DNA from 4 places in the Sulfobacillus sp. TH-112 genome. Region 4 is predicted to be linked to each of the others. Evidence: riboswitches for the same ligand, from Rfam matches in the RefSeq annotation. Region 4 holds a riboswitch; each other region holds the start of a gene.
The links. A riboswitch is a leader RNA that binds a small molecule or an ion and turns the genes downstream of it on or off. The one in region 4 is predicted to bind cyclic di-AMP.
Positions count from the first base shown of each region.

Region 1: another riboswitch for cyclic di-AMP. It lies ahead of ACOJWD_RS13965 (peptidoglycan-binding protein); the one in region 4 lies ahead of ACOJWD_RS15160 (C40 family peptidase).
Region 2: another riboswitch for cyclic di-AMP. It lies ahead of ACOJWD_RS09575 (LysM peptidoglycan-binding domain-containing protein); the one in region 4 lies ahead of ACOJWD_RS15160 (C40 family peptidase).
Region 3: another riboswitch for cyclic di-AMP. It lies ahead of ACOJWD_RS06220 (peptidoglycan-binding protein); the one in region 4 lies ahead of ACOJWD_RS15160 (C40 family peptidase).

Region 1 covers NZ_JBYCKN010000189.1:71-5,794, reverse strand. The annotation lists gene ACOJWD_RS13990 (ABC transporter transmembrane domain-containing protein) at 1-1,415, shown strand, start outside; gene ACOJWD_RS13985 (ABC transporter ATP-binding protein) at 1,412-3,199, shown strand; gene ACOJWD_RS13980 (MTH1187 family thiamine-binding protein) at 3,246-3,560, opposite strand; gene panD (aspartate 1-decarboxylase) at 3,626-4,021, opposite strand; gene ACOJWD_RS13970 (hypothetical protein) at 4,168-4,533, shown strand; cyclic di-AMP (ydaO/yuaA leader) riboswitch at 4,826-4,960, shown strand; partial or broken gene ACOJWD_RS13965 (peptidoglycan-binding protein) at 4,976-5,724, shown strand, end outside.
Region 2 covers NZ_JBYCKN010000134.1:18,226-23,949, forward strand. The annotation lists gene ACOJWD_RS09560 (YlqF/YawG family GTPase) at 1-695, shown strand, start outside; gene ACOJWD_RS09565 (ribonuclease HII) at 682-1,302, shown strand; gene ACOJWD_RS09570 (transglycosylase domain-containing protein) at 1,274-3,568, opposite strand; gene ACOJWD_RS09575 (LysM peptidoglycan-binding domain-containing protein) at 3,680-4,648, opposite strand; cyclic di-AMP (ydaO/yuaA leader) riboswitch at 4,660-4,795, opposite strand; gene topA (type I DNA topoisomerase) at 5,029-5,724, shown strand, end outside.
Region 3 covers NZ_JBYCKN010000096.1:1,154-6,877, forward strand. The annotation lists gene ACOJWD_RS06205 (O-acetylhomoserine aminocarboxypropyltransferase/cysteine synthase family protein) at 1-503, shown strand, start outside; gene ACOJWD_RS06210 (hypothetical protein) at 549-1,184, opposite strand; gene ACOJWD_RS06215 (GntR family transcriptional regulator) at 1,597-1,869, opposite strand; gene ACOJWD_RS06220 (peptidoglycan-binding protein) at 1,983-3,164, opposite strand; cyclic di-AMP (ydaO/yuaA leader) riboswitch at 3,174-3,309, opposite strand; gene ACOJWD_RS06225 (EamA family transporter) at 3,490-4,410, shown strand; gene ACOJWD_RS06230 (NAD(P)/FAD-dependent oxidoreductase) at 4,532-5,533, shown strand; gene ACOJWD_RS06235 (ATP-binding cassette domain-containing protein) at 5,530-5,724, opposite strand, start outside.
Region 4 covers NZ_JBYCKN010000204.1:5,237-10,960, reverse strand. The annotation lists gene ACOJWD_RS15195 (class I SAM-dependent rRNA methyltransferase) at 1-433, shown strand, start outside; gene ACOJWD_RS15190 (HesB/IscA family protein) at 462-812, opposite strand; gene ACOJWD_RS15185 (MarR family winged helix-turn-helix transcriptional regulator) at 853-1,326, opposite strand; gene ACOJWD_RS15180 (3-hydroxyacyl-CoA dehydrogenase family protein) at 1,455-2,303, shown strand; gene ACOJWD_RS15175 (3-hydroxyacyl-CoA dehydrogenase family protein) at 2,326-2,649, shown strand; gene ACOJWD_RS15170 (enoyl-CoA hydratase/isomerase family protein) at 2,676-3,431, shown strand; gene ACOJWD_RS15165 (hypothetical protein) at 3,419-3,802, opposite strand; gene ACOJWD_RS15160 (C40 family peptidase) at 3,983-4,852, opposite strand; cyclic di-AMP (ydaO/yuaA leader) riboswitch at 4,865-5,023, opposite strand; gene rpoE (DNA-directed RNA polymerase subunit delta) at 5,202-5,495, shown strand; gene pyrG (CTP synthase) at 5,585-5,724, shown strand, end outside.

The sequences.
Region 1 (5,724 bases), on a different contig from region 4:
ACTTAATGGCGCATGCCACTAATGATGTCCAAGCCATTCAGGAGACGGCTGGCGATGGAGTGCTGACATTGGTGGATTCCATCACCACCGGTACCGTCGTGGTCGCCACCATGGCGATTACAATTAGTTGGAAGTTAACGGTCATTAGTCTTTTGCCACTGCCACTGATGGCGTATGCGGTCTCGCGTTACGGGCAGATGCTGCACGAGCGCTTTGGGTTGGCGCAAGCGGCATTTTCCGATATCAATGACCGTGTCCAAGAATACATATCGGGAGTTCGTGTGGTGCGGGCGTTTGGCCAAGAAGCAGCGGAGCGAAAAGCCTTTGTCGCGCTCTCGCAAGATGTGGTGAATAAAAATGTAGCTGTGGCCAAGATTGATTCGCTCTTTGATCCGACCATTTCGGTCATCATCGGGTTTTCCTATTTTCTTGCGGTCGCGTTTGGTGGATATTTTGTGGTCCATGGCAGTATGGACCTCGGAAGCCTCACTACATTTACCTTATATTTGGGTCAATTAATCTGGCCGATGCTCGCTTTCGGATTTTTATTTAACACAGTGGAGCGCGGTAGTGCATCGTATGACCGGGTACAAACCTTGCTCCATATCGCGCCTACAGTCAATGAACGTGAGGACGCGCTTTTAGAGGTCCCGACAGGGAATATTCGATTTGCTATTTCAGAATTTCGCTATCCTGAAAGCGATGGGCCGGTGTTAAAAAATATTTATTTAGACGTGCCCCAAGGGACCACACTGGGCATTGTGGGAAGAACTGGCACCGGAAAGACCACGCTCATGCGACTCTTGTTGCGTGAGTTTGATGTCACGGAGGGCGATATCACTATTGGTGGCGAGTCGATTTATGTCTATCGTTTGCATGCGCTCCGTCATGCGATAGCTTACGCGCCGCAAGATGACTTTTTGTTTTCGCTCTCTATTAAAGAAAATATTGGGTTTCAGACCCCTGATGCCACCACGGAAGACATTGAACGCGTCGCGACGATTGCCTCTATTCACGAGGACATTCTGCGGTTTCCAGAGGGATATGACACCATCGTGGGGGAACGTGGGGTGACACTGTCCGGAGGTCAAAAGCAACGGGTCTCCATCGCGCGAGCCCTTATTGCTGACGCCGAAATATTGCTGCTCGATGACACCTTGTCAGCGGTGGACGCACGGACAGAAAAGGCGATTTTAGGGGCGCTGAAGGCCCATCGTCAGAATCGCACCACCATTATTTCGACGCACCGCCTCAGCGCTGTGGAACATGCCGACCAGATTGTGGTGCTTGAAGGCGGGCAAATTAAAGAGCGCGGCAGTCATCAGCAGTTGCTGGATATCGGAGGGCGATACTTCGACATGTACCGCCGACAGCAACTCGAGACATTGGTTGAACAAGGGGGGACGGCGGAATGAGTCTGGAATCTTTAGATACTCCTTTATCGTTGCCACAACGAGGCACCTTCTGGCGCCTCATGCGCTACATGCTCTATCATAAGGGCCGTGTGGCACTATCCTTGGTGATTCTGCTGTTGGCCACGGCTGCAGACGTGCTACAGCCGATCTTGGTGAAAGTATTTTTGGATCGGTATCTGATTCCACGTCATTTTCCTAAGGGCCAATTAATCGAATTGGGCGCGGCATATTTATTATTGGTGGTCCTGACATCCGCCTTTACCGTATTGCAACTGTTGTTGTTTCAATTATTAGCGCTCGATATTATCCAGCGCCTTCGGGTCGACCTGTTTGATCGAATCCAAGAACTGGCTCTCTCGTTTTTTGATCAAACGCCTGTTGGAGTGTTGGTATCACGCATTACCAACGACACTCAAGCCATTTTAGATATGTTCATGACCGTGCTCTCCACCTTTGTTCAGAACGTGACCATGCTGACGGGCGTCATGATTGCGATGTTTGCTCTGGATGTGCGATTAGCGCTCTATTGTTTGGTGCTTTTTCCGATTATTATCTTGGTGATGTGGGTGTATCAACGGGTTAGTAGCCCGGTCTTTCACTTAGCGCGCCAACGGCTATCGTTATTAAACGCTAAGCTGAACGAGTCTTTGCAGGGAATGGGGATCGTTCAGGTGATGCGCCAAGAGCCGCGTCTTCGAAGAGAGTTTGGCGAGGTCAACGAAGCCTATCGCAAGGCGCGCTTTAAGAACACGCAAATTAATGGGCTATTGTTGCGTCCCTTGATGGATGTAATTTATCTGTTGGCGTTAATCCTGGTGCTCGGATATTTTGGCCTGCTATCTTTTCATACGGCAGTCAACATTGGGGTACTGTATGCATTTGTCAGCTATTTGAGCCGATTTTTTGAACCCGTCAACAGCATGTTGCAACGGTTAAACTTTTTTCAGCAGGCGATGGTGTCAAGCCACCGAGTATTTCAGATTCTCGATAATCCATCGCGGCGTCCAGCAATGGAAGGCGATGGCAGCGCCGAGATCTCCCGCGGCCGCATTGAGTTTCAAGACGTGTCTTTTTCGTATGATGGCAAAACCGACATCTTGAAACACGTGAGTTTCACGGCCGAACCCGGTCAGACCGTCGCTATTGTAGGACACACCGGTAGCGGCAAGAGTTCCACGGTAAACTTATTGCTACGCTTTTATCCTGTCGACCGGGGCCGGATTCTCATCGATGGGCAGGACTTAAAATCTTTTTCTGAAGCCGAGATTCGTCACAAGATGGGGCTGGTATTGCAAGACCCGTTTTTATTTGTGGGAGACATTGAGTCGAACATTCGCCTTGGGGACGAGGATATCTCTTCGGATGCCGTGCAAGCGGCGGCTCGATTTGTGCAAGCGGACACCTTCATCGATAAGATACCGGGAGGATATCACGCACCCATTGGAGAGCGCGGGGCCACACTCTCCACCGGACAGCGTCAACTGTTGTCCTTCGCCCGGACTATGGTGCGGGAACCGGTCATTTTGGTACTGGATGAGGCGACCGCCAGCGTCGACACCGAGACGGAAGAGAAAATACAAGCCGCTCTTGAGAAGATGCGACATGGCCGGACTACCATTGCCATTGCCCACCGATTATCCACCATTCAAGATGCGGACCTCATCTTAGTGCTGCATCACGGCGAAGTGGTGGAGCGCGGCACGCATCAAGAGCTTTTAGCCCATCAAGGCCTCTACCATAAGATGTTTTTGCTACAGCAAGGAATGGTTGAATCGGTGTCATAGGTTATCAAGAACGGGACTGTTCTGTGAGGAACAGTCCCGGGACAGGTTAGAACTCCAACAGATTCTCGTCAGTTAACACAGCTTCCACCATGCTATCCATGTCGAGTGGTTTATCGACGCGATCGTCAATCGTGACTGTCGTAATGACGCGGTCCACGCCGCTATAGAAGGGCGACTGGTGCATCGCTTCCACGACGGGAAGAATGTCCTGTAAGTCGCCTTCTAACAGGGTCGCGGTAGGGGTCAGCACGCTTTCCACCCCAATGGCTGACTCGGCAATCTCAAAGCAGTCCTGAATATAACTCGAGATGCTGGCTTCGTCGGTGCCCACGGGAACCACTTTGACTTCGACAATTGCCATAGACATAGCCTCCGCTGTGTCAGACTTCGCTGTCCAGAGCGTATTTTCTCCAAGGCCACTCGAAATCACTCGCCCATGTCCAGGGTATAGGGCTTTTCGCCCGCCATGACTTTTGAGATATGGTTTTGTTGGTCAACATAGACGAGGCGTGGATGAAGTCCGCTACGCACTTCTTCGGGGCTAAAGTAACCATAGGCCATAATAATCACTAAGTCGCCGGGATGAAAATGTCGTGCAGCCGTTCCGTTGAGACATAGTGAACCTGGGTGGTCGTTATCTTGGATGACATAGGTGACCCAATGCGTCCCGGTATTAATGTTGGTGATGTGCACAAATTCGTGAGGCAAAATATCGGCAGCCAGAGCAAGTTGATGACCGAGTGTCAGACTGCCGACGTAATTGAGATTGGACTCGGTGACGGTGGCCCGATGGATTTTTGATTTCAGCATTTCTCTTAGCAAACGTGTCAACTCCTCAATTGAACGCCGAATGGGGTAGGTCATATTCAGTCAATCGTTTATCATATGTCGCGAGTCGAGAAAGCTTGCATGAGATTCTTGTATAGCATGACCTGCCATGAGGCACTCTAGCCGCGGAGGGATCATCTATGGAAGACCATCAGAAAGAAGGCCATCAAAAGGAAGGACATCAAAAGGAAGGACATCAAAAAGAGGAAAAAAAATATTCGGTCAAGTCTCCGCGTAAGCACCCCAAGCCCTCTATGGGCACTCCCAGCACCATCAACCAAGCGGTACGCCAGGAACTCTGGTATGTGGATACCATGGTGGCGTCGCCCTTTCGCATGGTGCGTCGGCAATTAGAAGGGCGCCAGGGAGCCATGGCTCAAAGTGCGGATGAAGCCATGTGGGCGATGGAGGGGATGGTTCGTCTGCCCATTAAACTGATACAAGCAGCGTTTGGTGAAGCGCCATCCGTGGCGCCGAGCGACCAACACGGAGAATCATCGCACTAGTATTTCCAATTTGTAGGTCACCATTTTCGACGATAGAGCATCGCCTTCAGGCAAACGGTGGGACGGCTATGGCGCAAGAGCCGTAATGATAGGAAGTGCAGCCATTCTTTTGTCTGTCAAGAGATCAGTCAAAAGTTGGCTCTTCAGTTAGACAATAGCAGACCGCTCCGATTCTCCGTATGGACGAGCATCCGGCTCCCCTGACATGGCCTATGAGGTCGTATGGTCGGGGGAGCGCGGTTTTACGATCTGACGACGCCCTCGATCACTCGGTACACTCTCTAATGTTCCGACTTCCATAACGCCTAATTCCGCAAAGGAATCCGGGGAACCCAAGGGTTAGGGGTGAATCGAGCTTGTGCTCGTAGGGCGTACTCTCGCGTCCGAATCCGTCAGCTAACCTCGGAGGCAAATTTCGAGGGGGATATATTACGTGAAAACGATGATACTAGGTGCAGCATTTTTAGGATCCATGAGCTTATTCGCCGCTCCGTCCATAGGAAGTGTTCAGGCTGCCAGTACGACCACGGCAGCACTTCAATCTCTGCATCCTGCGATGCAACATACCCTCTTTCAGGGTGATACGGGCCACTGGGTCATGACTCTTCAAGCCGACCTCAATGATCTCGGAATCTCATCAGGACCCGTCGATGGGATTTTCGGACCGCTTACTGAGGCGGGTGTAAAGTCCTTTCAGTCGCAAAGCGGACTCTCCTCCACGGGAGTAGTCAATGCCACAACCTGGCAAGACATTTTGGCAGGATTCCAACTAACTCCCTATACACCAGGAAGTCATGCGCTGAGTGCGACATCAGCCAATAGCAACCAGAGCCAATCTGTGGGATCGGGATCGGCTGAGCAATTATCGCTTCCCGAGTCGTTCCCTACTGGTGGCACGCCGGTTGACGAACCTTCCAGTTCATCGGGTCCGCAAGGGGAATTCACGCCGTCCGTCAGCACCATTGATGGGCATCAAGTCGTCGCCGCCTATCATATGATTGCTACCTCATATGGACCGAGCTTGGCAGATAATTACCCCTACGGCCCGACGGATTACTTCGGCGCACCACTAGAAGACGGAATGATTGCGGTCGATCCGAGTGTGATACCGTTGAAGAGCCTCGTCTATGTGACCGGATATCAAGACAACTTCCTCCCGTCACAAGGGTTTCTGGGACAAGCCGACGATAC
Region 2 (5,724 bases), on a different contig from region 4:
AGGTGGTCGACGCACGGGCACCCGAACTCACGCGCCATGGTCCATTGGCCAATTGGGTCGGGCGTACGCCGCTCATCTTGGTATTGAATAAAAGTGATGTGGCCGATCCCCAAGTGACGGAGGCGTGGATCCGGTATTATCAAAAGATTCGTGGAGTGACAGCGGTGGCTCTCTCTGCCGAAGCGCAAGAGGCGACACGGAAGCTAAAAGCGGCCATTACGAAAAGACTTTCTCCCCCGTACCGATTATCCGTGGTGGGTTTACCCAATTTGGGTAAGTCGACCGTGTTAAATCGTATGGTGGGTCAGCGTCGGGTCCGTACCGGAGGGAAACCGGGGTTAACCCGTGGTCCGCAGTGGATAAGGATGGATGATGGGTGGGAATGGTTGGATTTACCCGGGGTGGTGACTCCGTCAAAGTCACGTGACTGGCGCATGCAACTTTTAGGGGTGGTGCCGGTGGAACCAGAAGAGGCGGAGGAGATTGCGGCTCACGTGTGGTCTCTTTATCATCCTGATGCCGATCCAGCGGATTGGATTTCGTGGGGACGGGGCCGCGGGTATCTTCAACAAGGTGGGGTCGTGGATCTGAGACGGACGGCTGACGCCTTAATCACCGGATTCCGCACTGCCCGCTTGGGCCGATTCAGCTTGGAACACCCCAATCTCGAGGATGGTCTGCATGAATCACCCTAGCTTGATGACACTCACAGTGTTCGAACGTATTTTTTGGGAGCAGGGACTTTCGGTGGCCGGCACCGACGAGGTCGGTCGTGGGCCACTAGCGGGACCGGTCGTGGCAGCCGCAGTGATTCTTGATCCCGAGCAGCCGATTGTCGGATTGGACGATTCGAAGCGTCTTAGCCTCTCAGAGCGCTGCGCGCTCTATCCTCTGATTCAAGAACACGCGTTAAGCATTGGCATTGGGGCGGTAGGCCCGCGGACCATCGAAAGAATTAATATCCTGGAATCGTCACGTTTGGCCATGCGGCGCGCCATTTTTCACTTGCATATACCTCCTCAAGTGGTGTTGAGTGATGCCGTGTCACTCTCTCATGCCCCATATCATACCGTGGCATTGATTCGCGGTGATCAGCGCTCGGCGTCGATCGCGGCCGCCTCTATTGTCGCCAAGATGATCCGCGACCAGTATATGATCGAACTTCACGACCGTTTTCCTGACTATGGCTTTGATCAGCACAAAGGCTATCCCACCGCCCAGCACCGCGAAGCGATCCGTCAAAGGGGGCTCACGCCTGCCCACCGCCGCACCTTTATTCATGGGGAGCAGAGGGAAGGTTAGCAGCGTGTGGGCGGCACTGGGCGGTGGGTGCCCAATAACGGGCATCCCAAGGTTTGGGAATGCCTTGATGCCAAGCGCTTTCGCGACGGAGTGCGATTCGGTTTCGAAAAGCACCGCAGCCCGGCTGCCACAGTTGGGAAGGATGGGCACGGGATACGGTGATGGGGTACCAAGTGGGATCTCGTCGTTTAGGTACTGTGCCCTGAACATACCATCCGCCGCGCTGGTCGCGTTTTGGGGTATAGCGACTGGCAAGAAGCCCCGAGGTGGCACTGATATGTTGTTGATAGATGACGCCCGGAGGGACTTCAAAGCGTCTTTTCGGGATAGGAAGAGTCCGATTGACTGAGACCATGATGCCTTTCCAGATGGGGCCTGCGGAAACCGCGCCATAAGCCGGTCCAGCACCCGAATTGGTATAAGGTTGAGGCACTTCTCCAATCCGATCTCCTTCCCACACACCGACTAGCATTTGGGGCTCGAATCCTAAAAACCAGGCATCCTCCTCATTATTGTTGGTGCCGCTTTTCGCGGCGGCCGGGCGATGGATACCGAGAGCGGCGCCGGTAGGGAAGGCATCGGGTCCGATGCCTCTGAGGGGCTGGGATTGTAAGACTCCTTTCATCATTTGAGTCAGAATGAAGGCCTGGTCGGCCGAAAGAGCACGATGGGAGCTCCTCGGAGATTGATAGAGCACGTGGTGATCTCGGGTAACGCGTGTCACCACAATCGGGGACAGGCGAATCCCGCCGTTATCAATCGCCCCATAGGCTTGGGTTAAGGTCATTAAATTGGTATCGACGCCTAAGGCGAGTCCCAGTGGTGGCGTACGATATCCGGCATTTTTGCCAAGGTGCATGCCAAATTGTTGATTGGCATAATGAATAGCATAGTGTGGGCCAATTTGCGCAAACAACTGCACCGCCACATTGTTATTGGAGAGGGCTAGGGCATCGGCGAGCGACATATAGCCGCGATAGAGCAAGTTATCGTTTTGTGGCCAGAAGGCCTGATGATGAACATGACGATAGCGCGGGACGTCTTGAATGACGCTATTCTCGGTGTAGCCGCGAGCAAGCGCTGGCGCATAATCGAGAATGGGCTTGATGGCGGACCCTGTGGATCGGAGGGCGTCGATGGCCAAATCAGGCGAGAGAAACCCCAGGTACTGCCGTCCGCCGATGATGGCCCAAATGTGCCCATTATGGGGATTTTCGACCACTACTGCGGCTTGATGATAGGCATAGGGGTGGTGTGCACGACCAAAGTTGCGGTTCATCCAATATTGGACTTGGGCCTGGGCGAGTTGGTATACGCGCGGACGTAGTGCGGTGTGAATGTGTAGACCGCCATGAAAAATATCCTGCAAGGAAAATCCCTTCTCAAGAAGGACGCGGATGACTTGGTCGAGGTACCAGGGATCCGGGTATGGTGCCTGGCTGGTCGGATGGTGCCCCGGCGTGAGAGAAATCGGTTGACGTCGCAATTGAGCGGCTCTTTGGGCAGTGAGGTCGTGATAGCGCTCCATGGCATCAATCACTTGGTCTCGACGAACCTGGGCGGCCTGTGGGTGTATATACGGGTCATATTGTGACGGACTCTGAGGTAGTCCCGCGAGCAGGGTGGCCTCGTTGAGAGTGAGGTGGCTAGGGGTGGTATTGAAGTACACTTTGGCAGCCGCGCGAATGCCTTTGGCCCCCTGACCAAAATAGACGGTGTTGAGGTACAAGTCCAGGATCTGGGCTTTTGAATAGTGATGATAGAGCTTAATCCCTAAGAGAAATTCATCAATTTTTCGGTTCAGGGATTTTTGGTCGCTGAGATAGAGGTTCTTGGCTAACTGTTCTGTGATGGTACTGGCGCCCTGCACCGGACGTCCCCCTGCCTTGAGGTCGACATAGGCGGATCGCGCAATCGATTTAAGGTCATACCCCTGATTCTGGTAAAAGCGATGGTCCTCAATGGCGATGACAGCCGTCGCCACGCTGGGGGCTATCTCAGAGAGAGCTACCGGGGCGGATGAGGCGCCCAAGGTGGCGACCACTGTCCCGTCACGGTCGTAGACCATCGATGGAGAGGACGACGCATACGAATCCCAGAGTCTGGCCACCGAAGGGAGGTGTTGATTCATTTGGTCAATCTTGTGAATCAGCAGGCCGACACCCAGAATACTGGTGAAAGCGGTTAGAGACAACACCGCCCCCGTGACTCTGCGAATCGATAGTATCTGGGGTCGATGACGATGGTGACGGCGGCGATTTTGCATCGGATTCTCCTTTAATCGGGCAGTAGCGCTTCTCCCGCTAAGGTGTCCGTGTCACATAAAAAATATGTCGAAAAAAGGCGGAGCCCGAAGGCCCCGCCGCTGATCTAGAGTTTAGTTTACCGTTCCCGCTCCATAGTAATGGGATACATAGAACGGGTCGTTAAGATTCTGTATCTGGACTCCTTGACCCGGTTCCGGGGCATCAATAAATGCCGCCGAATATCCCATGGCGGGATCCGAGCCAATATAAATTCCTACGTGAGACGCTCCGGGAGCATAGGTTTGAAAGAATACCAGGTCGCCGGGTTCGAGATTGGCTTTTGACACATGGGTCACTTCATCATACTGCTCCCAAGTGGTACGCCCAATACTGATACCGTTTTGAGCCAGTACATACTGTACCAGACCCGAACAGTCAAAGCCGGTTGCAGGATTCTCGTCACCAAATACGTAAGGCACCCCGAGGTATTTCAGCGCGGTGGATACGATGGCTGCACCGACGGAGCTTGGAGCATCTTGCATAGGTAGTGAGACGCTATTGGATCCACTTGCGATGGCCGAAGAACTGCCGGGCAGGATCAAGACTTCGCCGACCGCAATATTGTTGGGATTCGACAGATGATTCAGTTGGGCGAGGATGGGCCATGTAGTATGAAACATGGCGGCAATCCCGGCCAAGGTATTGCCCGCTTCAACCGTATATCGGCGCACTGCGGACGACGCCTTGGCTGTAGCCGGTTCATTGGCTGCAAGCGTGGTTTGTCCACCAGGCACAGAGAGGACTTCGCCGATGCGAAGCACGTTGGGATTCGCTAAGTGGTTCATCGAAGCTAGCGTTTCCCAGGTGGTGTGAAATTGGCTGGCGATTCCTGCTAAGGTGTTTCCTGATTGCACCCGATAGGTGGCGCTGTGTGCGGCCTCAAAAGACAGTGAGGAGCTCGCGTGCGCGCTATCGATCAATTGATGATGAGGTGCCGTCGGAGATCCTTGAGCGACCGTCTGGACCGTGGTAAGCGGGGACAAACACAAGGCTGCAGCCACTAAAGCACCGCTGGCTACGCCAATCGAGCGTATATTCAAATAGGGGCTCCCCTTCCTTCGCGATTTGCCTCCGAGGTTAGTTCATGGTTCGGGCAGAAGGAGCCCTACGTGTAGACACGATTCACCAAGGGACAGGTCCCTTTATCCCCCGTACATGGAATTTCCATGATTCGGCATAAGGAGTCGTATCGATTATAGGGGGATCTTGTCGACATGTCATGAGCGATGGGATTGAGTGAGCGGTCATCACCACCTTCGCACGTCGCTTTTTGCCATAATATGTCCGTCACACTAAATATTTGGGATGCATGGAAAAAAGCGTCAGGGAAATAATGGGCGATTTTATGGGGAGGGCCTTTTCTGGATATCCGTGGCATAATGCGATAGTATAGGTACGCTTACGAACGGGAGGTGGCAGGTTGGCAAAGCCAAAGCCCTTGATTATTGTAGAATCTCCGGCCAAGGCCAAAACCATCAGCCGATTTCTAGGAAGTCGGTATCAGGTGAAGGCATCGATGGGGCACGTACGTGACTTGCCAAAGAGTCAGTTTGGTGTTGATGTCGAAAAAGATTTTCAGCCGCGCTATATTACCATCCGCGGCAAAGGTCCATTAGTGAAAGAATTGAAGGACGCGGCCAAAAAGACCGATCGCGTGTATTTAGCAACCGACCCGGACCGCGAGGGCGAGGCCATTGCTTGGCATCTGGGGGAAACACTAGGGATTAAGCCGGAGGATGCTCGTAGAATTGAATTCCACGAGATTACGAAAGATGCGGTGACTGAAGCGATTCGCTCGGCCCGACCGGTGGATATGAACTTGGTGGATGCCCAGCAGGCGAGGCGGGTACTCGACCGCGTGGTGGGGTACCAACTATCTCCGTTGCTGTGGCGCAAGGTACGTCCCGGACTGTCCGCGGGTCGAGTGCAGTCAGCCGCACTGAAGATTTTGGTCGATCGGGAACTGGACATTGAAGCTTTTCGTCCGGAAGAATATTTTACAGTGGAATTAACCGCCAATAGCCAACCGGCGATTGCTGCTCAGTATGTTGGCCCATTAGGCGAAAAGGGTCGTCTCACCGTGCTTGATCAAGGGGCGGTCCTGGAGCAAGTGCAA
Region 3 (5,724 bases), on a different contig from region 4:
TTACGCGACTTCGGGTGAAAGTGTTGCGAGACACCGGTGCTGCCATCTCACCGACGAACGCCTATTACATCTTACAAGGTCTTGAAACTCTTCCGGTGCGCATCACGCAGGAATCTCAAACCGCCAAAATTTTGGCCGAACGGCTCGTGGCCCATTCGCAAGTAACCTTCGTCCATTATCCCGGATTACCGCATGACGCCAACCATCAATTGGCGAACCGCTACCTTGCGAATGGCTGCTATGGAACGATAGTGAATTTTGGGGTTAATGGCGGAAAAGAAAGAGCGCTCCGAGTGATGGACCGGCTGCAGCTTTGGCTCATCGTGGCTAACGTCGGTGATGCACGCTCGATGGCCATTCATCCCGCCTCCACCACCCATCAACAATTGAGTGACGAAGAGCAAGTGTTGGCGGGCGCCTCTGCCGACCTCATCCGCTTGTCGGTGGGCCTAGAACACGTAGATGATTTATGGGACGATTTATTACAAGCACTCAACGACTAAATCATACCCCCGAGGATGGTATCCCTCGGGGGCATTTCTTGTTCCCTATCCGACTCGTCCTTGATGCTCGGTGACAATATCGATTCCGGCCCGTTGCAGAGCCAGTCTCGCGATATCCGCATGTTCTCTGTCTACCCTCAGCACCACATGAACCCAATTGAGCACTTTGGGATCAGACACGGTTATTGCGGTGATGTTGGCCCCGGCACGACCCACCACCTCTGCAACCCGAGCCAACTGCCCAGGAATATCCAAGAGAGCTAATGAAAAACGCACGGAATCACGGTCGTTTAATCCGGTAATCTCCCGTAGATATTGATTCACCTCGATCCACGAAATGACGCCGTATGGTTGATTACGGCGATCTTCGACAATCACCAAAGGTGCCCCGTCAACAAGTAGGTCAATCGCTACTTCCACAGGAGTACCATTAGCTAAAATTGGCACTTCACGCACAAAATTGCGCACCGGTGTCTCCATAATTTCACGCGATGCCGGACCTTCATTCATCCAATACTCTCCGAAGGTGCGGAATAATTCGCCACGAGAAATTCCTCCGAGGATTTTTCCTTCTTCAACTACCATCAGTCCGGGATGATCGGCCAGTTTCGGCAAGATCTCTGATAACAGCATGGATCCTTGAACGTCAGAGTGACGATTAGCAATCGACTCGGCAAACATCTGTGTCCCCCTTCGCAATGTTTGCCCACTCATTTCGCGACTCAGACAGCGTTCTCCTGCCAAAGGATTAGTTTATAGAGAATTTTCCATCGAGGCACTCAGAGCTGGCTGGCCAACAGGAATAGCCGTCGGTGTCCTATCCCGGATGGGATCAATACGAGAGACACCTCGATAAGGCCGTCGATTGTCATGTCCTTTTGTGGTCGCGCCCCGTAAACCGGGAGCCGTGTTTGTCCAGAGCGAGGACCGCAAAGTAAGAAGGAACGGGCCCATACAGACCAAACCTGCATAAAAGAGGGCCATGAGAGCCCTCTCGCAGGTCATCTAGTGATGTTAGTCACGCCGCTCCCGCCACTGCGCTTAAGCCATCGCGCTGACGGGACTTAAGAGCCATGGCAATTTTCCGCAGGGGCTATGCGCGCCGCCGCGTATGGCCAAATTCCAACGCTTGAAGAGATTGAATATTATTGGCGTGCACCACTGCCCGTCCCCCGGATTGCAGTTCTACCAGACCTATCCCCGCCAGGTGTTGAAACGCATTACGGACAACATGCGTCGGCACCCCGAGCGCTCTGGCCTCCTCTTCGACCACCAGAGTGGCCCCCACTTGAATACGATGGGTTAAGATGGCTTCGCGATACCTTTGCACCAATAAGTCCAAACGATTTGCTAATGGTGAATACATGCCGTGGCCTCCATCTCCGAACTCATACCTAAGCAACTCTATTCTACGATATGAAGAGCGGGATGGCCAAATAATTCGCGCCATCCCACTCGGTTGGACCAAGGCATTGCTCGCTAATTCCCCAAAGTATAGACGGTAACCTGCTGCACCCCAAAATCCGAAATCACGGTAGGATCGGCGTTAATAAAGAGGTCTACGCGATCCCCTTGGATAGCGCCCCCGGTATCGAGAGCTTCTCCCATAAAGCCCCCTGATGGCAAGTAATTATCATGATAGCCCGTCACATACAGTACACTGTGTAATGGAATAACCGACGGGTCAACGGCAATCATCCCGTCTTCCAACGGCTGTCCAAAGGCGTCCACCGGTCCATAGGGGTAGTTATCGGCCAAACTAGGACCATAGGAGGTGGCAACCATATGATAGGCATGCAATACCGGGCGACCGTCGATAGTCTTGATGGATGAGGTGAATTCCCCCGTCACGCCGTCGGACGGACTATTCAACGAAGGCTCGCTCACCGGATCATTGGGCTCGGGAAAGGCCTCGGGCAAGGTCGGGCCACTTTGTCCATTATTAATACTCGAACTGGTATTGCCCGAGGTGGACGTCGACCCTGTGGTGCTTGTCCCACTTGCCAGTGTTGGTGCGGTAGTCCCACTGATTGGTGGTACCAGCTTAAATCCCGATAACATCTGCTGCCAAGTGACCTCCGATGTCACCCCGGTTTCAGCCAATCCAGTGGCCTTTTGAAAGGCCTTGAGTGCCGTCTCGGTGGCCGCGTTGAAGTATCCCGTGTCTGATCCCTCAGGCAGATATCCTAAGTCTTCCAAGTTAGCCTGTAGGGTCATCACCCAGTGCCCGGTCGAACCAATCGTGAGCACTTGGCGCATTGCTGGGTGGGTATTGGCCAAAGTCTGGGCCGTTGTCGGAGAAGACTCTGGCGCGGCAGGCACAATATCAAACCCCGCAAGGATATCCTGCCAGATGACCGGGGTGGTAGCTACACTGTCGGGAAGAGCATGAGCTTGTTCAAACGCCACCAGCCCTCGCTCCGTCCGCGGACCAAAAATTCCATCCATAGGACCCGCAGAATACCCCAGAAGGTTCAAATCAGCTTGTAGGGTGCAGACCCAATGCCCCTGCGAACCGATTTGTAAGGACTGTTGCATGGCAGGATGGATCGCCTCGAGACTGGTGGTGCTGGGCGTCGCGGCAAACGTTGCTCCGCTCAATAATCCGGCACTCGCAATGCCGACCGTACTCAACACGGCAATTTTTGATGTTATACGCATGAAGTAACCCCTCTCTCAAAGTTGTGCCTCCGGGGTTAGCTGACGGGTTCGGGCAACGAGAGGTAGGCCCTACGTGATCACACGATTCACCCCACAGACCGGTTCCCCCGGTTGTCATTCTTAAACAATTTGGCGTAGTTATGGTAGAAAAGAGTGCGGACTTTGTCAGATGCCCAGGGAGCGGGTAGGCTGCCTTGGCGTGATATTAAATGGAGGATTATCGAAATGCAGGGTGTTTTCTCATAATCTAGGACCTGTCCCAAAATCCACCACCACACGGAAGTCCGGTCGAACGACAAACAGATATGATACAGTGAGGGCAGGCATGACATCATCAGGAAGGATCGGCGATCGGCTCGTGGCGCAAACACCCAAAGTGCACATCTTGTCGGTTCTCTGTGCGGGAGCCAGTTATGGCCTAGTGACTCCCCTTGTCAAACAAGCTGTGCGCTCCGGCGTGGCAACGTCCTCCCTGAGCATGCTACAGTATCCGGCCGCCTTACTGTTTCTGGTCGTCGCACGATATCTGATGAAGTCTCCACCCATGCGCCTACGCGCACACCTCGTCTGGCCCCTTTTGGCCGTAGGAGTCTCCAGTGCCGCTACTACCATTTGCTATTATCAATCGTTAAAGCATCTTCCCCCAGCTATGGCGGTCCTGCTTCTATTTCAATTCTCGTGGATGCTTCCCGTGATGGGATGGTTAGCGTCGAGACGACGTCCCAGTCTTATTGAGGTCGCAGCTATCGCACTCATCGTCATCGGCACCATCCTAGCGTTAAGTGAGCAGTTTCACGGCCCGTTGACCACCCTCGGGATGATCGAAGGGCTCGGTGCCGGAGTGAGTTATGCCTTCACCTTGTTCTGGCAAGCCCGCATTGCGTCGGATACCCCTGTGTTGAATAGCGCGTTCCTGACGATCGTGATTGCCGCCCTGACGGTCTTCCTCTTTTATCACAACCCTAGCCACCTCTTCACCCAGAACTGGTCCCAAACTGTCGGGTACGGGAGCGTCGCGGGCATTTTTAGTCTCGTTCTTCCCCTAGGTTTACTGTATTTGAGTGCGCCCAAGCTCGGTGACACGCTGACCGCAATTCTGGCATCAGTAGAACTTCCGACCGCACTTGTCATATCACTAATTTGGCTTAAGTCATCTATAACGTTGTTCGAATGGCTGGGTTGTATGCTGATTCTCGGCGGCATTACCTTAGCATCGGTTTGGGATCGCGCCGTTCCGAGAGGCTAAGCATGCGTTCATTGGCCTCTTCATTTGGCTCTCATAGAGGGCGTCAGACATTTCCAGTACGCCTCGCGCAAATTCGGTACTTTTGTTATCATAAATTGATTACGTGGCAGGAGGGACCAGATTGCAGATTGAGGATATGATTATCATTGGTGGCGGCCCAGTAGGTCTCTTTGGAGCCACCATGGCAAAACTTCATGGTTTGTCGGTCACCATGATCGAGAGTCTTACTGCTTTAGGGGGGCAACTGTATGCCCTTTATCCCGAGAAACCCATTTATGATGTGGCAGGCTTCTACGGAATCACGGGAAAAGACCTCGCCAATCGCCTCATCGAGCAGTCGATGCATTTCTCTCCCACCGTAAAACTCGGGCACTCCGTGATCCATATCGCTCCCGTGACCACCAGTGACTCACTCTATTACCAGGTCGAAACCGACCAAGAGGTCCTCTATGCCCGGGTCCTCCTGATTACCGTAGGCATTGGCGCGTTTGTTCCGCGACGGCTTACCGCTCCTGAAGCCGAGTCCCTTGAGGGGCATGGCGTACACTATTTTGTTCCGCCACTCGAATACTTTCACCACCGTCGCGTGATGGTGGTGGGCGGGGGAGATACAGCGCTTGACTGGACGCTCGCGGTTGCCCCCTATGCGGATCAGGTGATACTGGTTCACCGTCGCACGGAGTTCCGCGGACAAGAAGAGAGCATTCGACTTATTGCCGAAAAGTCCAATATCACAACGAGGACGCCCTATGAGGTAATTCATCTTGGCGGCCACGCTCAGTTAGAGTCGGTCACCCTAAAACATGTTACCACCGGAGAAGAGTCCCAAGAAGCGGTGGATGACGTCATTGGTGGACTAGGGTTCCTTCCCTCCTTAGGGCCAGTAAAGACTTGGGGAGTGACACTTCAAGGCAACACCATTCCTGTCGATCCCTCCTCTATGTTGACCAATCTGCCTGGGGTATACGCCGCCGGAGATGTGGCGGCTTACCTTGGAAAAGTCAAGCTGATAGCGACAGGATTCGGGGAAATCGGATTGGCAATCGCCCACATCCGCAACTATCTTGATCCCACCAAGAAGGGTCTCCCGCATAGCTCCAATCTCAAGAACCTCCCCTTTTAATGCCATAAAGCCAGCACGGTGACAAATAGCAAGAGAATCACAAATACAGCATCCCGCCATGAACTGGCGATGGGATGATAGTAGCTACGGGCCGTGGACACCTGCATCGGTTCTCCTTTAAATCCGCGGGCCTCCATGGCAATAGCCACCCTTTCAGAGAGCCGCACCGCATCACTAAGAAGAGGCAGGGC
Region 4 (5,724 bases):
TCGTGCGATCGAGCGGGCGGAAGATAATGCGCGTCTCAATGACTTGCAAGAGGTGGCGCACTTTGAGGCACAAAATGCCTTTGACTGGTTGCGTAAAGAAAGTGACCACGGCCCGCAATATGATCTTGGGATTTTAGATCCGCCGGCATTTACCAAGTCAAAGCAAAGTGTGCCCCAGGCGTTGAAGGGATATAAGGAAATTAACTTGCGTGGGATAAAGCTTCTTCGCCCCGGGGGAATTTTGGTCACGTCGAGCTGTTCGTATCATTTATCGGAGCAAGACTTCATTGGTGTCATTCAATCGGCAGCTCATGATGCCCGCCGCCCGGTGCGGATTATTGAAATTCGCGGGCAGGGACCGGATCATCCGATGTCGCCCGCTTTACCCGAGTCACGATACCTAAAGTGTGTGATTTTATCTGTGGGCTCATAAAAAAAAGCACCCCGTTTGGGGGTGCTTTTTAGTGGCTACACGAATTCGGAGATCCTTGTTGATCCTTGGTGCGAAACGAATGGCCGCATCCGCAAGAGGCGACGGCGTTGGGATTGTTAATCGAAAATCCTCCGCCCATCAAGGAATTAACATAATCGACTTCAATCCCATCTAGTAGCGGAGCGCTGTTGGGATCAATGACCACTCTTACCGGGCCAAATTCAAACGCGTTATCATCTTCATGGGCCTCATCGAGAGCCATGCCATAGCTGAATCCACTGCAACCACCTTTAGAAATATAAATCCGTAGGGCGAGATCCTCTTTACCCGCCATGAACTCTTGCACTTTTTGGACCGCATCGTCAGTCAGAGATATCATCTTGAAAACCTCCTCTAATACCTCACATTATAACAAAAAGTTAGGATTCCTGAATAGCCCGAGATTCATGCTCCAGATCTTGAAACACTTTTAGTAAGGCGGACAATCCTTCAACGAGATTGGCGCGTTCGGTGGCATCGAGACGCTCGGCAAATCGGGTGAATTGTTGTTCGCGACGTTGGAACACGAGATCTGCCAATTGGCGACCATAGGAAGAAAGTCGAACACGAACCACTCGTCGGTCGACATCGTCTCGATCCCGTCGTACTAAGTTCATGCGGAGCAAGCGATCCACCAAACGGGTGGCTGCACTTTCAGTAAGCCCCAGTTCGGAGGCGAGCTCGCCCATGGGCAAGTTGTGCGGTTCGTATAACACCACCAACGCGTTCATCTGCGAGGGGGTGACTTCAAGCCCGATAAGTTCACGTGTCGCTTCGGCTTCTAAATATCGCATAATGCGTGGGAATAGATGCTGGATGTCTTCAACAAAAGCCGGAATCGCGGCTTTGTCCATGGGGAGGCCTCGCTTTCATTTATTTGACATCATATCACGCTCATAGGGGCATATAAAACTTGACATTGACAAATATTGCTATGAGTCGATATACTGCTGGCAACGAATGCTGGAGGGGGTCTGCCTCAATGTACATCAAAAAAGTCGCGGTGGTGGGAGCGGGGACGATGGGAGCGGATATTGCCTATGTGATCGCTACGGCCGGAATTCCGGTGGTAGTGAAAGATGTGGCCGAAGAGCCGCTTCAAAACGCGCGCGCTCATATTGACGACCTATTTAAGACCCGCGTCGCTCGCGGCCGCATGAGTGCTGAGGATGCGGCCCAACGAAAAGATTTAGTAACATATACCACCGAAGTGGATGCTCTACGCGAGGTGTCGCTGGCGATCGAGGCGGTATCGGAGCAAATGAGCATCAAAAAGAAGGTCTTTAGGGAATTAGACCAAGTGCTGTCTCCTATTGCCATCATTGCATCTAATACGTCGGCATTAAGTATTTCTGAGCTAGCTGAGGTCACAGGTCGCGCAGAACGTGTGGCGGGTTTTCATTTCTTTTTCCCGGCTCACATGATGAAGCTTATCGAGGTGATCTCTGGAGAACATACTAGCAAAGAGACGTTGGAGACCTTGCGTCGCTTCGCGGAAGAAATTCGAAAAATTCCGGTGTCCGTCAAAGAGTGTCCAGGGTTTGTCGTCAATCGTGTGCTGATGGCGTCGATGGCTGAAGTGCTGAGGTTTCAGGATGAGACGGGCATTCCCTATGCGGACATCGACCAAGCGGTCATGCGCGCTAAGCTCGCTCCGATGGGCCCATTTGTGTTAGCCGACGCGTTAGGACTGGATGTGGCGCTTGAGGTGGCCCAGACCTTGACTCAGGCCTATGGCGACAGGTTTAATCCGGGGCCGCAACTGCAGGCGTTGGTTAATGACGGCCATTTGGGACTAAAGAGCGGTCAAGGCTTTTATTCGTACCGTTAATTAGCATGGGGGTGTTTTTAACATGGATGAATCACTAGAACAGCAGTTATTGCAGCGGTTTAGTTTGGCTACGTTTTTAGAGAGTGTGCGACTTTATGAGGAGAAAATGGCCAGTATTGAAGATATTGATGTGGCGATGCGTGCAGGAGCGGGTCTCGCGACCGGACCGTTTCAGTGGGCCGACACGCGAGGACTGGATACCGTGCTTGCCGAATTGACGGAGCTTGAAAATTCCGTCGGTGAGCGGTTTCGTCCCCCCGAATCGCTGAAAACTCTTGTAGCACAGGGCGACTTGGGAGTGAAGACCGGTCGCGGATATCTGCAGTACTCGGCGTCTGAGGAGTAGCCATCGCAATCGAGGAGGGACTTAAGGTGAGTGCGGTCAATGAGAAGAGAATGGATCGCGTCTTAGTGTGGACAATACAAAATCCACCGGTCAACGCGATTAGTCTTGAAGTCCTGCGTGAGCTTCAGGACTTATGGACCGAGGCGGCAGGCAACATGGACATTCGAGCGGTGGTGATTACGGGTTCCGGTCCGGCATTTGCCGCAGGCGCAGACCTAAATAGTGTGATGAAACTTGGCGGCAGTGTAGCGGATTTTATCAGTTTAGGGGCCGAGCTTTACCAGAAGTTTGAAACCGGGCGTCTTCCGATGGTTTCTGCCATTAACGGCATCGCCTATGGAGGAGGCAATGAAATGGCGATGGCCACAGACATTCGCATCGCGTCCAGAAGTGCACGTTTTGGGCAGCCCGAGGTGAACTTAGGGATTATTCCCGGCTGGGGAGGAACCTGGCGTCTTCCGCGACTGATTGGACAGTCTCAAGCCAAGAGGATGGTTCTCACCGGCGATTCTGTGGATGCCGAGGAAGCGCTCGCGCTAGGATTGGTACATCAAGTGGTAGAGCCACGCATATTGCTGGATGTCGCCCTGAATGTGGCTGATCGTTTAGCGAGCTTACCGCCGCTAGCATTGGCAGAAATAAAAGGCCTCATGGCCGATAATCGAGATGGCGGTCAAGCACGAGAAACCCAGGCGATGCATCGCATCATGATGACGAGCGATGCCCTCGAAGGTCTTCAAGCATTTCTTGGCAAGCGACGTCCTCAATTTCACGGGCGATAAGAATCCTGAGGATTACGAAGTAAACTGAGCCCAAATTGCGTCATGCCGGCAGCGAGGATCACAATACTGGCCCAATCCGGAATAATATGTTGATGCCAAAACGTTAATGCCAGAAGCATGGCACACGACGACCAAGCGGTGCCAAAAACATGTCCTTGACGACTGACGGCCAAAAGAATCAGCACCAAAAGAACGAGACCACTCCACCACCAAATCCCTTGCCCCAGACCGAGTAACGCTATCGTGAGCACCATGATTAATAATCGGCCGATGCCCAAGGGATTCGCGCGATGATGTGTTGTTGATAGACGAGTCTTTTGAGTCGAGACTGGTTCGGATTTTTGTATGGCTTGCGTCTTCGTGTGTACCATATGCTAAAACCTCCCGAGTAAGTGGTCGTTATCCTTCTCGATCACCGAGTAGCTGGGAAATAAAGAAGACACCCGGACCGTAGTCCGGGTGTCGGGGAGAGAAGGAGAGTCGGAGAGAGGGTCGATGAGCACCTTTTACACCAGGGGCGCCAGCGGTCTCTCATACATTCCATCCTCCTCTTAGTTACTGGGGAATATCTGTACTGCGCCATCATAGTTGTCGGCGAAATACGGTTCACTCAAGCTCTGAACCACGACCCCTTGACTGGGCGTCGCGGCAGAAATAAATTCTCCGTTGCCAAGGTAGATACCAACATGGTTAGCAAAGACGCCTTCGGTGGTGAAAAAGATAATATCCCCGGGCTGCAGTTGATCATAGCTGACATGGGTTCCATCGTTCCATTGGGCATAAGACGAATGAGGCAATGACACCCCAAACTGACCATATAACCACTGAACAAAGCCTGAGCAATCAAATCCTGTCGAGGGACTATCTCCGCCCCACACATAGGCATAACCCTGGTATTGGAGGGCAAGTCCTGCAAGTGCCGATCCCGAAATAGATACGTTGCCACGATTGACCTGGTCTTGGGCATTGGTGATCGAGGAACTGGATAAGGCCTGGTTTAACGCATTCCAGGTTAACGCGCCCACGAGACCATAAGACGGTAATCCTTGTGCCCGTTGAAAGGCTTGTACGGCGGCCAAGGTATCAGGGCCAAAGATGCCATCAATGCCATCGGGTGAATAACCTAAATCCGTCAGGTCGGTTTGTAATGTGACAACTTGGGGACCGGTGTCCCCTTCGTGCAAATAACCTGCTGGATAGGCGGCCGGAGCAGCTTCCCATGAGTCTGAAGCACTTGCGCTTGCATATCCAACATCTTCTAAGGCACTCATGGTCTTTACAGGCTGTGTCTTAAGACCCTGGGTGGCTTGGAAATTGTGGACCGTCTTGACTTGGGCTTGGACCGTTTGCGACAAAAGTGACATCGACAGCAAAGCTGTGCCAGCCAAAACGGGCAACATTTTTCGATTAAATTTGAACAACAGTGATACGTCCTTCCTTCTCGTTACTGCCTCCGAGGTTAGTAGCGGATAACCCGTGGTTCGGGGGAGAAGGAGCCCCCTACCGACCGCACAGGATCGGATTCACCACCTAAAGACGTTGCTTTAGGATCCCCCGTACCTTGACTATCAAGGATTCGGCATATTGAATATGGCATTAGTTTACGGCGCATAACATCAATCGATCAACAAATAAGGGAGAATTTTTGCGAAAATAGGGGAAAACTGAAGGTGGGACAATGGAATTTACAAATTGAGACCAATTCGCGTAAGACAAAGGAGCCAAGAGTGGTATAATACTTGGGAAACTTTCCGGAGGATGGGATGACCGATGAGAGCAACGGACGCCGCCTATGCAGTGCTTAAGGCGCAAGGACAGCCAATGGATGTGCAAGACTTGCTGGATGAGACGCTAATGCAGTTGGGCGTTGATCGGGAGCCCAAAGTAGCCTCTAGAATTTATACCGATATTAACTTGGACTCCCGCTTTCAATATCGCGGGGGGTCATCGTGGGGACTGAAGGAGTGGCAGCCTAAATCGCCTGGGCGAGCGACTGCATCAGGAAGGGATCGTGCGAGTTACGATGACGATGATGCAGAAGACATCGAGGAGGACGACGGTTAACTCCGTTCGGACTCCTTCTCCATTTAATGTCGTCTCTTCGGTGCGCAAATAGTAGAACCCGGGTATTGAGTTGAATAGGAGGAACCACGATGGCGAAGTATGTGTTTATTACGGGCGGGGTGGTGTCATCGCTCGGGAAAGGGATTACGGCCGCGTCGTTAGGAAGAATTTTGAAAACGCGGGGTATCCGGGTCACTGCTCTGAAATTAGATCCCTACATCAATGTGGA